2 regions of the Bradyrhizobium guangzhouense genome follow, and region 2 is predicted to be linked to the other one. Evidence: predicted binding sites of a transcription regulator. Region 2 holds the regulator's gene; the other holds the start of a gene.
The links. Region 2 encodes LexA, which represses DNA repair genes until DNA is damaged. Its sites were predicted from a motif close to TGTTCNNNNTGTGTTCNG; they were not measured.
Positions count from the first base shown of each region.

Region 1: the regulator LexA is predicted to act here: its motif matches at 4,236-4,253, upstream of XH91_RS04820 (DNA recombination protein RmuC).

Region 1 covers NZ_CP030053.1:989,204-996,269, forward strand. The annotation lists gene recR (recombination mediator RecR) at 1-558, shown strand, start outside; gene XH91_RS04805 (hypothetical protein) at 584-1,021, shown strand; gene XH91_RS04810 (AmpG family muropeptide MFS transporter) at 1,164-2,528, opposite strand; gene XH91_RS04815 (GIY-YIG nuclease family protein) at 2,615-2,917, opposite strand; gene XH91_RS04820 (DNA recombination protein RmuC) at 3,006-4,205, opposite strand; gene def (peptide deformylase) at 4,375-4,899, shown strand; gene fmt (methionyl-tRNA formyltransferase) at 5,022-5,945, shown strand; gene truA (tRNA pseudouridine(38-40) synthase TruA) at 6,066-6,803, shown strand; gene dapE (succinyl-diaminopimelate desuccinylase) at 6,946-7,066, opposite strand, start outside.
Region 2 covers NZ_CP030053.1:3,459,633-3,466,698, forward strand. The annotation lists gene XH91_RS16715 (nuclear transport factor 2 family protein) at 1-371, shown strand, start outside; gene XH91_RS16720 (DUF2171 domain-containing protein) at 460-693, shown strand; gene XH91_RS16725 (ComEC/Rec2 family competence protein) at 794-3,076, shown strand; gene XH91_RS38840 (hypothetical protein) at 3,165-3,599, opposite strand; gene XH91_RS16735 (hypothetical protein) at 3,791-3,994, opposite strand; gene lexA (transcriptional repressor LexA) at 4,181-4,882, opposite strand; gene XH91_RS16745 (molybdopterin molybdotransferase MoeA) at 5,059-6,270, opposite strand; gene XH91_RS16750 (hypothetical protein) at 6,448-6,663, opposite strand; gene XH91_RS16755 (HAD-IA family hydrolase) at 6,806-7,066, opposite strand, start outside.

The DNA of each region.
Region 1 (7,066 bases), 2.5 Mb from region 2:
CTCGCGCGGCTGCCGGGTTTGGGCCCGCGCTCCGCGCGGCGCGCGGCGCTGCATCTGATCAAGAAGCGCGAAGCGCTGATGATGCCGTTGTCGTCGGCCTTGCAGGTCGCGCTGGACAAGGTCCAGGTCTGCAAGACCTGCGGCAACATCGACACGCAAAATCCCTGCACGGTCTGCACCGATCCGAAGCGCGATCCCGCCATCATCGTCGTCGTCGCGGATGTCGCCGATCTCTGGGCGCTGGAGCGGGCCAACGCGACGCAAGGCCGCTATCACGTGCTGGGCGCGACCCTGTCGCCGCTCGACGGCGTCGGCCCGCAGGACCTCACCATCGACGCGCTGGTCGCGCGCGCGCACGCGGCCGAGGTGCACGAGATCATTCTTGCGCTGAATGCGACGGTCGACGGCCAGACCACGGCGCATTACATCACCGACCTGCTTCAGGACGCCAACGTCAAGGTCACCCGGCTGGCCCATGGTGTGCCCGTCGGCGGCGAGCTTGATTATCTCGATGAGGGCACGCTATCGGCTGCCATGCGACAGCGGACCCTGTTCTAGCCACAGACCCCACGGAACGGACGACATGACGAAACGATTCGCCACACGATCGGCTTTGGCCGCGACGATGCTGCTGCTGGTGACGCCGGCCATCGCCGCCGCCCAGGAGGACGATGGGGCGCCGCCGCCGTCGAAGCCCGGCAAGCCGATCAGCGCCGGCGAAGTGCTGTCGGGCGAGCTCAACGCCATGAAGATCCGCGACGTCAAGAACGCCGGCAAGCGGGTTGCGATGTACCAGATCACCTCCGAGCCGCGCCGCCTGCCGGCGCCGAACGGGCTGTGCGATCTCGAGACCGGACCTGAGACGTTCCAGCTCGTCACCTCCAGCGACGCGCAGGCCTCGCAGCTGAAGTCGTTCGTCGGCAAGGAGATCTCGGTCAAGGTCGACGAGATCGCCTGCGCCAGCGATCCCGGCCAGATGAGCGAGGCCGTGGTGACGAAGTGGAGTTTGGTGAAGAAGTAAGGGGGGAGCGCGACGCTTTCGCGGCGTTTTCGGTGTCATCGCCCGCGAAGGCGGGCGATCCAGTACGCCGCGGCCTCGCGGACAATCACGACTGCCTCGGAGTACTGGATGCCCCGCCTTCGCGGGGCATGACAGCCGGGCCTTAAACCCGCACCGGCCCCAACGCCTCGAAATGCCCGCGCTTCTGTAACCAGGTCAGCAGCACCAGGCTCGGAATTGCCACCAGAACGCAGATCACGAAGAACAGCGCCCAGCCGGTGCTGTCGGCCACGAAGCCGGCCCCTGACGACAGATAGGTCCGCCCCACCGCGGCGAGCGCGGTGAGCAGCGCATATTGCGTCGCCGTGTGCAGCGGGTTCTGGCACAGCGCGGAGAGATAGGCGACGAAGATCACGGTGCCGACGGCGCTGGTGAAATTCTCGGCGCAGATGGCGAGCGCCAGCGCCCATTGATTGGTGCCGACCACGGCGAGCCAGGAGAAGGTCAAATTGGCCAGCGCCTGCGCCACGCCGCCGATCCACAGCGATGTCGCCAGCGAATAGCGCCGCGCAACAAAACCGCCGGCAAAGCCGCCGATCAGCGTCGCGGCAAGGCCGACGCCCTTCACGATCGCAGCATAGTCGTTGCGGGTGAAGCCGAGGTCGATCACGAACGGCGCCGTCATGGTGCCGGAGAACGCGTCGGTGAACTTGAACAGCACCACGAAGGCGAGCGCCGCGATCGCATCCTTGCGCGACAGGAATTCCGAGAAGGCGCCGATCGCCGCGTGCAGCACGCGCGTGAATGCGGTCTCTTCGTGCGTTGCAGCTTCGGCCCTTTCCGATTGCTCGGGCTCGGTCGCGGCGAGCGCCGTGATCGTTCCGATCAGCACCATCGCCGCCATCACCACATAGCCCCACATCCAGGCGGAGGTGCGGGTGATGCCGGTGCTCTCGAAGCCGGAGACGATGAACAGCGCGCCCGCGGTCGAGACCAGCATGCCGATGCGGTAGGCCGCGACGTAAGCCGCCATGCCGGCCGCCTGCTCGCTCTCGGGCAGGCTCTCGACGCGGAAGGCGTCGACCACGATGTCCTGCGTCGACGACGTCGCCGCCACCAGGAGCGCGCCGAGCGCGACGTAGAACGGCGAGCGCGCCGGATCGGTCATCGCCAGCAGCAGGATCGCGACGATCAGCAGCAGCTGCGAAAACAGCAGCCAGCCGCGCCGTCGCCCGAAGGCGCGCGTGAACAGCGGCACATGCAGCGCATCCACCAGCGGCGCCCACAGGAATTTCAGCGTGTAGGGCGTTCCGACCAGCGCAAACAGCCCGATGGTCTTGAGGTCGACGCCGGCTTCGCGCATCCACACCAGCAGCGTCGAGCCCGACAGCGCCAGCGGCAGGCCGGAGGAGAAGCCGAGGAACAGCACGATCAGCACCCGCGGTTGCAGGTACACGGCGAGGCTGTCGCGCCAGGAGGTCGGAGCGGCATCAGAGCCGGCGGGCGAAGTCACGTCGGGTGCGGTCATGGGGAGGTGTTAGCAGATTCTGGGCGTCACAAGTGAGCTGTCGTCGCCCGGCTTGACCGGGCGACCCAGTATTCCAGAGGCCGCAATTATGGAGGACCTGCAATCTCAGCATAAAGATCGTTCCAATCAGGATTGTCTTTCTCGATCAGCGCGATCTTCCAGTCGCGCTTCCACTTCTTCAGCCGCTTCTCCCGTTTGATCGCGTTTTCGGGGTCATTAAATTGCTCGAAATAGACGAGCTTCACGACGCCATATTCTTTCGTGAAGCTCTCGACCAACTGCAATTTGTGTTCAGCCACGCGGCGGATGAGATCATTCGTCACGCCAATGTAGAGCGTGCCGCCGATCTTGCTGGCGAGAATGTAGACGTAGTAGGAGCGTGCGCCCATCTTCCGTCTCTGGGATACTGGATCGCCCGGTCAAGCCGGGCGACGACACCGATATTGGAGCAGCAGATTATTGCATCGCGGGCAGAATCTACTCCCCCGCCTGGAGCTTCCTCGGAAACAGCTCGCCCGCACCGGTCGCTACCAGCCTTGGGCCCTCGGGCGCGTCCGTCTTGCTGAAATCCAGCTCCTCGATCCTGCCGGCGCGCTTCTCGATCTTGTCGGCGGAGATCAGGATCTGGCGGACGTCCTCGTTGGCGTCGGCAAAGTGCTTCTGCAATTTCAGCACGCGGTCGCGCAGACGGCCCAGATCGTCACCGAGCTTGATCACTTCGGTCTGGATCTGGTCGGCGGCATCGCGCATGCGCGCGTCCTTCATGATCTGCTGCATCACCTGGATGGCGAGCATCAGGAGCGAGGGCGACACCAGCACGACGCGGGCGCGATAGGCCTTCTGGATCACGTCGTCGAAGCCGTCATGGATCTCGGCGTAGACCGATTCCGACGGCACGAACATCAGCGCCATCTCCTGGGTCTCGCCGGTGACGAGATATTTTTCCGCGATGTCGCTGACATGCTTCATCACGTCGCCGCGCAGCCGTTGCGTGGCGAGGCGCTTCTCCTCGTCGGTGCGGGCATCGTGCAGCGCGGTCATCGCCTCCAGCGGGAATTTCGCGTCGATGCAGAGCGGGCGCTGGTCGGGCAGGAAGACCACGCAGTCGGGCCGTTTTCCGGTCGAGAGCGTGAACTGGAATTCGTAGGAACCCTTCGGCAGGCCGTCCTGGACGATCGCCTCCATCCGCGCCTGGCCGAAGGCCCCGCGCGACTGCTTGTTGGCGAGCACGTCGCGCAAGGTCGTGACCTGGGTGGTGAGGTCGGTGAGGTTCTTGTGCGCGCTGTCGATGATGCCGAGGCGCTCGTGCAGCGCGCGCAGGCTCTCCATGGTGTTGCGGGTCGAATGTTCCATGGACTGGCCGACCCGGTGGGTCACCGAATCCAGCCGCTCGTTGACCGCCCGCGCCATCTCGGCCTGGCGGCCGGCCAGCGTCTGGGTCATGGCATCGACCCGGCCGGAAGCTTCGCTCTGCGCATGCAGCACCTGGGCGAGGCGCTCTTCCAGCTCGTCGGCCCGGATCGCACTCGCCATCGCGAGTTCCGCGCCGCGCCGCCCCGAGCGCGCGATCACGACGGCAATCACGACGAGCAGGATAAGGACGAGGGCGCCGAAGCCGATCAGCGCATCGATTCCGCGCACCGGCCAGTCGCCCAGCATGATAATGATCTCGTTCATGTTGCCCTTCTAGCCGATTCGCAGGCCTGAGCGAACGAAGAGAGAACGATGGGGCTAACGGCCCCCTCATTTTTATGGTTAACGAAAGCTGAAGTTTTATGGTTAGCAGAACGTTAACGCGTTCCCGGCCGCATTGACCCGATGTCGCGCGCGGCTTAAATCGCCCGCCATGGCCCTCAGAGAAATCATCATCCTGCCCGACAAGCAGTTGCGTCTGGTCTCCAAGCCGATCGAGAAGGTCACGCCGGAGATCCGCAAGCTTGCCGACGACATGTTCGAAACCATGTACGACGCGCCCGGCATTGGCCTCGCAGCGATCCAGATCGCGCAGCCGCTGCGGCTGATCACCATGGACCTCGCCAAGCCCAACCAGGACGGCGAGACCAAGCCGGAGCCGCGCGTCTTCATCAATCCGGAGATCGTCGCCTCGTCCGAGGAGCTGTCCGTCTACGAGGAAGGCTGCCTTTCGATCCCCGAATATTACGAGGAGGTCGAACGCCCGGCGAAGGTGCGCGTGCGCTTCACCGATCTCGACGGCAAGGTGCACGAGGAGGATGCCGAAGGCCTCTACGCCACCTGCATCCAGCACGAGATCGACCATCTCAACGGCGTGTTGTTCGTCGACTATCTGTCGAAGCTCAAGCGCGACCGCGTCATCAAGAAGTTCGAGAAAGCCGCCAAGCGCGCGGAGTAAGGCCCTCCGTCGTTCCGGGGCGATGCGCAGCATCGAACCCGGAACCTCGAGATTCCGGGTTCGGTTGTTCGAGCCGCCCCGGAATGACCGTCAGTGGATTGCGTCGTTCGCAGGTTTTTCTCATGCCCCTCCGCCTGATCTTCATGGGCACGCCCGATTTCTCCGTGCCGACGCTGCTCGAGCTGGTCGCGCATGGTCACGAGATCGTGGCCGTCTACACCCGCGCGCCGAAGCCGGGCGGGCGGCGTGGCCTGCAATTGCAGCCAACGCCGGTTGAAGAGGCCGCGCGAAAACTCGGCGTGCCCGTGCTGACGCCGAAGACGTTGAAAACGCCGGAAGCGCTGGATGAGTTTCGCGCATTCGATGCCGATGCCGCCGTCGTCGTCGCCTATGGCATGATCCTGCCGCAGGCGATCCTCGATGCGCCGAAGCTCGGCTGCTACAATTTGCATGCCTCCCTGCTGCCGCGCTGGCGCGGCGCGGCGCCCATCAACCGCGCGATCATGGCGGGTGATGCCGAGAGCGGCGTGATGGTGATGAAGATGGATGTCGGCCTGGACACCGGCGACGTCGCCATGGCCGAGCGGCTACCGATCACCGACAACATGACCGCGGTCGACCTGCACGATCGCCTCTCCCGCCTCGGCGCCGATTTGATGGTGCGCGCGATGGCCGCGCTCGACCGCGGCGGGCTCCAGCTCAGGAAGCAGAGCGAGGACGGCGTCACCTACGCGGCCAAGATCGACAAGGCCGAGGCGCGGATCGACTGGAGCAAGCCCGCGCATGCGGTGCTGCGCCATATCCACGGCCTGTCGCCGTTCCCCGGCGCCTGGGCCGAGTTCGAGAACGCGCGCGTGAAAATCCTGCGCTGCGAGCTTGCGAGGGGCTCGGGTGCGCCGGGCGCGGTGCTCGACGAGCAGCTCACCATCGCCTGCGGCGAGGGCGCAATTCGCATCCTCGAGCTTCAGCGCGAGGGCAAGGGCCGAATGCAGGCCGCGGACTTCCTGCGCGGCGTGCCCGTGAGGGCCGGCGCCAAATTCAACTGACGCTGTCATACCCCGCGAAGGCGGGGTATCCAGTACGCCGAGGCTTCTCGGTCGAACGGATAGGCTGCGGAGTACTGGATCGCCTGCTCAAGGCGGGCGATGACAGCGAAACTGGAAAAGATGCCCCGCTACAAGCTCACCATCGAATATGACGGCGCGCCGTTCTTCGGCTGGCAGATCCAGGACACGCTGCCTTCGGTGCAGGGCGCGCTGGAAGCGGCGGTGAAGGCGATGACCGGCGTCGATTTGCGCGTGCATGGGGCCGGCCGCACCGATGCCGGCGTGCACGCGCGCGGCCAGGTGGCGCATGTCGATGTCGAGAAGCAGTTTCCGCCCGGCCGTTTCCGCGACGGGTTGAACGCGCATCTGCGTCCGCATCCGATCGCGGTGCTCGAGGCCGAAATCGTCCCTGACACGTTCGAGGCACGCTTTTCGGCCATCAAGCGCCACTACCGCTACCGCGTCATCAACACCCGCGCCAATCTCGCGCTCGACGTCGGCCACGCCTGGCGCGTGCCGCGCCGGCTCGACAGCGACGCGATGCATGCGGCCGCCCAGCGCCTGCTCGGCAAGCACGATTTCACGACGTTTCGCGATACCGAGTGCCAGGCGAAATCGCCGGAGAAGACGCTCGACCAGCTCGACGTCACGCGCGACGGTCGCGAGATCATCATCGTCACCTCGGCGCGTTCGTTCCTGCACAGCCAGGTGCGTTCGATGGTGGGTTCGCTGGTCTGGGTCGGCGAAGGCCGCTGGACCGCGGACGATCTCTCCGCAGCGCTCGCCGCCCGCAACCGCGCGGCGTGCGGCATCGTCGCGCCGCCGGAGGGGCTGTATCTGATGAAGGTGGATTATTGAGGCGCTCGCCGCTGTCATGCCCGGCTTGACCGGGGCATCCAGTACGCTGAGGCCTCTCGATTCCATCACTGCCGTCTCGGAGTACTGGATCGCCCGATCAAGTCGGGCGATGACAGCGGAGCAAGAGCGAGGCGACAACGAGCTACCCAAAATACCGCGTCAGTATCCCGCGATAGACCTGCGTCAGCTTCTCCAGATCCACCACCGGCACGCGCTCATTCACCTGGTGCATGGTCTGGCCGACCAGTCCGAACTCGATCACC
Region 2 (7,066 bases):
ACGCCATCGTTTCCGCCATCATCGCGAGATGGTGCGCCGGCTTTGCCACGCTCGATGCGGCTGCGCTGTCGTCGCTGTATTCGAAGAACGCGTTCTTCTTCGGCTCCAACCCAAAACTCTATCGGGGCAGGGACGGCGTCGCCGATTACTTCAACGGCCTGCCGCGCTGGCGCAGGCCCAGCGCGACGTTCTCCGAGGTGCGGGCGGCGCAAGCAGGGCCTGATATGATCAACATGGGTGCGTCAATCACGTTCGACCTCGCCGGCGAACGGGAGGATCTGATCGTCAAGATGAGCTGGGTCATCATTCGCGAGGATGGCGACTGGAAGATCGTCAATCACCATGCCTCGGCGAAGGCGCCGTTGATCTGACCGGCGCGTCGTCACACGGCATCGTCATTGCGACGAGAGCAACGAACGCGCTCCCTGCGCGTTGTGTGGGTCCAACGAGGATCCCACCATGCAGAACATCGCAGAGCATATGGAAGTCATCGGCGCCGACGGCGTTCATGTCGGTACGGTCGACAAGGTCGAGGGTAACCGTATCAAGCTGACCAGGAAGGACAGCGGTGAGGGCAGTCACAAGGGCCACCACCATTTCATCGACAAGGGCCTCGTCGCCGGTGTCGAGGGCAACAAGGTCCGCCTGTCGGCCAAGGCGGACGTCGCCGTGACGATGGAAGAGGAAAAGTAGGGGCGCGGCCTCTTCGTTCCCGATCCGTACCGCTATTCGGTGGGCTGCACGTTCCGGTAGCCTCCGGCCCCGTCTAATATCGCAGGGGTTGCCTTAGGGAATGGCGGAGCCGGACCGGCCGCAGCGTTTGTCGCAAGGCATTGCCGGGACTTGGCCGACAGGCCGGGCCCGATCGGCCGGCGGGTTCGTGCCGGCTGGGTTTGGCGTCTGGCCCGCGATCGGCGGCACGCTGCGCGAATGGGCCAAGGCCGAGGCTGGCGCGGGCCGGCTGTTTCCCTGGGTGCCCGTTGCCTTCGGCTGCGGCATCGCGCTCTATTTTGCCGCCGATCACGAGCCGGTGCTGTGGGTCACGGTTGCGACAGCGACCGCGCTCATGCTCGGCGCGGTCCTGTTGCGGCGAAGCCCTTGGTTTGCGCCCGCGATCATGATCGCGGCGGTCGCGGCCGGTTTTGCCGCAGCGACGTGGAAGACGGCACGCATCGCGCATACAGTGCTCGCAAAGCCGCTTTATTCGGTGTCGCTGTCGGGCTTCGTCGAGACCCGCGACATCCGCGAGCGCACCGACCGTTTCGTGCTGCGCGTCGCCGCGATGGAGGCGCAGCGTAGCGACGTGAAGCTCGAGCGCGTCCGCCTCTCCGTGCGCAAGGGGACTGCGCCCGATGTCGGCAGCTTCGTGCAGTTGAAGGCGCGGCTGATGCCGCCGCTGTCGCCGCTGCGGCCCGGCAGCTACGATTTCTCGCGCGACATGTTCTTCCAAGGCATCGGTGCCTCGGGTTTTGCGATGGGGGCGATCACGATCGTGACGCCGCCGGTGTCAGGCGGATTGCAGCTACGCTATGCCGCGATCATGCAAGGCCTGCGCGATGCCATCGACGCGCGCATCCGCGCCACGCTCGACGGCGACAACCGCGCCATCGCGACCGCGCTGCTCACCGGGCGCCGCGACGCGATCACCACGCCCGTCAACGACGCGATGTTCATCTCGGGGCTTGGTCACGTCCTCTCGATTTCGGGCTATCACATGGCCGTCGTCGCGGGGGTCGTCTTCTTCGCGGTCCGCGCGCTGCTCGCGCTCGTCCCGGGACTGGCGGTGGGCTTTCCCATCAAGAAATGGTCTGCCGCCGCCGCACTGACCGCTTCGGCGTTCTATCTGTTGCTCTCCGGTGCCGAAGTCGCGACGCAGAGATCGTTCTTCATGACCGCGGTGGTGCTGATCGCTGTCATCGTCGATCGGCGCGCGATCACATTCCGCACCCTGGCCGTGGCGGCACTTATCGTGCTCGCGTTCGCGCCGGAAGCGCTGGTGCATCCGAGCTTCCAAATGTCGTTCGCGGCAACGCTCGGGCTCGTCGCCATGGTGCAGATCGGCATGCCGAGCCTGTTGGCCTCGCCCGATCATTCGGCGACCGCGCGCATCGCGCTGTGGGGCGGCCGCGAGATCGCGATGTTGTTCATGGCCTCGATGATCGCGGGATTTGCGACCACTCCTTACTCCGCCTTCCATTTCCACCGCGTCACACCCTATGGCGTGCTCGCCAATCTCGGCGCGATGCCGGTGGTCTCGGCGCTGGTGATGCCGGCCGGGCTGCTCGGATTGCTCGCGGCTCCCTTCGGGCTGGACGGCGTGTTCTGGTGGTTGATGGGGATCGGCATCGACTGGATGATTTTGGTCACGCGCTGGGTGGCCGCATTGCCCGGTGCGATCGGTCACGTCTGCGCCTTCGGCACAGCGCCGCTGATCGCTGCGAGCCTCGGCCTGATCCTGATGGGCCTGCTGCGCACGCCGCTGCGCTGGTCGGGAGCGGTCGTGCTCGTGGCTGCGACCATCTGGGGTCTTTCTATCAGGCAACCCGACATCCTGATCGCGGGTGACGGCCAGAACGTCGCGGTGCGAGGCAGGGACGGGCAGCTGCATCTGATCAGGACGAAGAAGGACAATTTCCTGCTGAAGGAGTGGCTTGCGGCGGACGCCGATCCGCGCGATGCGGCGAGCACTTCGCTCGGCGACGGCGTGTCGTGCGACGATGCCGGCTGCGTGACGCCGCTTGCCGACGGCCGCATGGTCGCGCTGGCGCAGCGCATCGACGCGCTGGCCGATGATTGCAGTCGCGCGGCCCTGGTGGTGACGGCAAGGCCTGCGCCGCCGGATTGTGGTGCGATGCTGGTCGACCGGCCGCGTCTGGTGAGCCAGGGCGCGCTGGCGCTGACACGCCGCGGCGATGGGTTTGCGGTTCAGTCGGTGAGGGCACGGGGCGCAAACCGCCCCTGGTCGCCGGCGGCGGCCGGCGATGGAGATTTTGAACGGACCCTCGTGCCACGGTCGGCGACTCCGCGCGCGAAGGACGCAACACCGTCCGAGGCCGACCTTCAGGCCGAGGACTAAGGCCTGATCCGCAAAAGTGTGTAGCGGTTTCCCGGCGCGACAAACGCGAAAACGCGCTTACGCGGAGGTCATGCCCAAGGATGACGGCTCAGCCGATCGGAAGGCGCGGGGGCGTCGGACTGATGTCGGCAGTCACTTGCGGCTTGTGCTCGCGCTCACCGAGCGGCTGGGCCACCGGCAGTTGCAGCACGGTCGCGCGCTGGCCTTCGACGAGCTGGGTCACCAGGACGTATTTGCCATCCGGGAATTCGATCGCGTCGTGATGACGATCGGGAATGTGCGGATCGACCTTGCCGAACTTGCCGACGCGCGAATTGATGGTGCGCGTCCAGATCCAGCGGTTGTCGTAGCGGACGTTGTCGGCGAAGGCGAGCTCCGTCCCCGGCAGCAGGCAGACCGCGACCGACATGTCGGCTTCGGAGGCGAAGCCGCGCGTCGAGGTGCCGCGGAACGTTGTCGTGACGATCGTCTCGCCGACTTCTGCGGGACGCGTCGCGACGGCATGCAGGCTATAGTCACACATCGGGTGCTCCTCATCAGCGATAGAGCACCCACGCCTCTTCTGAGGCGCAGGCCTCTATCAGAGTGGAAGCCTGCGATCATATGCGATGTTGGGGGCAAATCTGCGGCTTGAGTCTGCAGGCTGCCATCACAATATCTTTTTCAGGCACGCGAGGAACAAAGCCTGCTCCCGTGCATTCGCGAGCCTCTCCGTTAGCGGCCGGCAGGTGCCGACCAGCCCGAATATGGCCAGGCTGGCTGCGCCGGCTGCTCGACGGCGTTGCGGGCATTGCGGAGTTGCCCGCTCGTCGCCTGGGGCGCCTTGCGAATGTGATGCTGCGGCTGCGCAGCGAAGGCTTGCGACGGTGACGTTGCGATCAGTGCCATCGTGGCGGTGATCAAAAAGAACTTGCGCATGGCGGTCTCCTCGGTCTCGCAAAGGCGCAACGAAGCGATGCGTGCTTCGTTGTGGCGTGCCGGGGATGTAGCGCGGGAGAGGGGGCCGGATAATCTGTGCAGAACCAGAAAGACTATCCAGCCGGAGCGGACAACCGCCCGCTCCAATCATGAAGGCACGCTCGCCAGCGGCGGCGCGCGACGGGTTCAGTATTTCCGGTACAGCCCGATCAGCTTGCCCTGGATCTTGACCCGGTTGGGCGGCAGGATCCGGACCTCGTAGGCGGCGTTTGCCGGCTCGAGCGCAATCGAGGCGCCACGGCGGCGGAAGCGTTTGAGCGTTGCTTCCTCGTCGTCGATCAACGCCACCACGATATCGCCGGTGTCGCAGCTCTCGTTGCGCTGGATCAGCGCCATGTCGCCGTCGAGAATCCCGGCATCGACCATGGAATCGCCGCGCACTTCGAGCGCGTAGTGCTCGCCCGCGCCGAGCATGTCGGGCGGGACGCTGATGGTGTGGCTGCGGGTCTGCAAGGCCTCGATCGGCGTACCGGCCGCGATCCGGCCCATCACGGGAACCGCGACGGGGCGCTCGCCTTCGTCAGCGGGCGGGCTCGACGTCGTCCGCACCTTGCCGAGATTGCCCTCGATGACGCTCGGCGTGAAGCCGCGGCGGCTGCCGGCAGCCGCCTGGAGTTCGGGCAGCTTGATCACTTCGATGGCGCGGGCGCGGTTGGGCAGGCGGCGGATGAAGCCACGTTCCTCGAGCGCGGTGATCAGGCGATGGATGCCCGACTTGGAGCGCAGGTCGAGCGCGTCCTTCATCTCGTCGAAGGAGGGCGGCACGCCGCTTTCCTTCAATCGCTCGCTGATGAACCGCAGGAGCTCGTATTGTTTGCGCGTTAACATCTCGACCAAAATCCCCCTGACGATGTCGTTCGATTCCGAGACGCTGAATTCAGCAATAAGCCGCTACATGCTCGAAACAAATCATGAACGGACACTATATGTTCGATACATGTTCCGCAACTGCTTAATTTACCGTGAACGCGACAAAGTTCGCGGAACGGTTGCGAACGGTGCGCTCACTCGGGCAATCGCAGCACCTCGCATGGCGTGCCGGCTTCGGCTTTCGGCGCGAACGGCGGACGCACGAGAAGTGCCTGTGCCGCAGCGAGATTCGCAAGCAGCGAGGAATCCTGGTGATTGACGGGAAGAGCTAGAAGCGTGCCGTCATCGCGCGTCTGCAGACGCGCACGCAGATAATCCTCGCGCTGGTCGTTGGCGCCGACGTCGCGGCCGAGCACAGCGCGTTCGCGGCGATGATGAATCACCTGACGGCCCGACAGTGCGCGAATCAGCGGCACCAGAAACAGGAAGCCGCAGACGTAGGATGACACGGGATTGCCGGGCAGGCCGATCACGCGCATTGGCCCGAGTTGCCCGTTCATCATCGGCTTGCCCGGTCGCATCGCGATCTTCCAGAACGCCATCGAGATGCCCTCGTCGGTCAGCGCCCGCTGCACCAGGTCGTGGTCACCGACAGAGGCGCCGCCGGTCGTGATCAGGATGTCGGCGCCGGATTCCCGCGCGCGGCGAATGCCTGATGTGGTGGCGGCAAGCGTGTCGGCGGCAACCCCGAGATCGATGGTGTCGGCCCCCTCGCTGCGGGCGAGGGCGTGCAGGGCGTAGCCGTTGGAATAGACGATCTGGCCGTGGCCGGGCGTCGAGCCGGGCATCACCAACTCGTCGCCGGTTGCGAGAATCGCGACCTTCGGGCGGCGGCGGACGGCAAGCTGCGGGTGGTTCATGCCGGCAGCGAGCGCAAGGTCGCGCTCGGTCAGGCGCATCCCCTTGTGCAGGAGCACCTCACCCTCGCGGAAATCGATCCCGGCGGGGCGGATGTGCCGCCCGGTGACGGCGGCTTCCTTGATCGTGATGTGCTTGCCGTCCGCGACGGTGTCTTCCTGGATCACCACCGCATCCGCGCCGGCGGGCACGACCCCGCCGGTGAAGATCCGCACGGCTTGGCCAGCGCCGACTGTTCCCGCAAATGGGCGGCCGGCTGCGACCTCGCCGATGACGGTGAGCTGCGCACCGACCTTCGCCGCATCGGCCGCGCGGACGGCATAGCCATCCATCGCCGACATGTCCTGCGGCGGCTGCGTCCGCCGCGCGGCAACGTCGCGCGCGAGCACGCGATGGAAGGCCTGATCCAGCGCGATCATTTCCTCAGCCAAAGGCTCTACACCGGCGAGCACGGCGGCAAGCGCATCGGAAACCGGCATGAGGGCCACGGTGAACTCCCGCAACAAGATCGAAGGACTCGGTCGGCAAGGTTCTAGCCGAGCGGAGAGGCCGAGGCAAAAGGGGTTATATCGCCGCGAAGCTTACGCTTGGGGCAGGGCTTGAGTCGCGACATGATCCGGAGGGCGAGGCAAACCGGTATGAGGAGCGGCAGCCTGCGCGCGGCACTACGACCGCGTTATGGGATTTCCCCTTGCCGCCTCTCCATCTTCGGCGACGTCAGGCGCCTTGGGCCCTTGATCCTTGTCCGGCAACGGATCGGCCTGGGCCTTCAGGTCGGCCGCCTTGCTCATCAGCTTGGCGGAAAGCTCGGAGTCCGAGGTGGTCTTGGCGAATTTGACGAGCAGCGAGGCCTGCTTGGTGAGGTAGGTTTTGCCCAACACGATGATAAGTCCATGTAGAATTCCCAACGGACTGATGAGTCCGGAAGCGGGCATTCGTTCCCGGAACTCTGTATAAAAATGCACAGAGCGACTTGGTTCCATGCCCGCGCGCGAAATAGTTCCGGGTCGCGGCGTCTCGCGGTCAGATCCCCAGAGCTTTCAGCGCATTCCCGACATCGGTCGGCGAGGTCACATGGACCGCGGTCAGGCCGCGGGCGCGCGCGCCTTCGATGTTCTCTGCGAGGTCGTCGAAGAACACGATCCGGCTGGCCGGCACGCCCATCGCGGCGACGACATGGTCGAACGCTTCAGCATCCGGTTTGCGCAGCCCGATGCTGGAGGACAGGTACAGCTCGCGGAAATGGCCGAGCAGGTCGGCATATTGCTTCGAGAAATAGTCTAC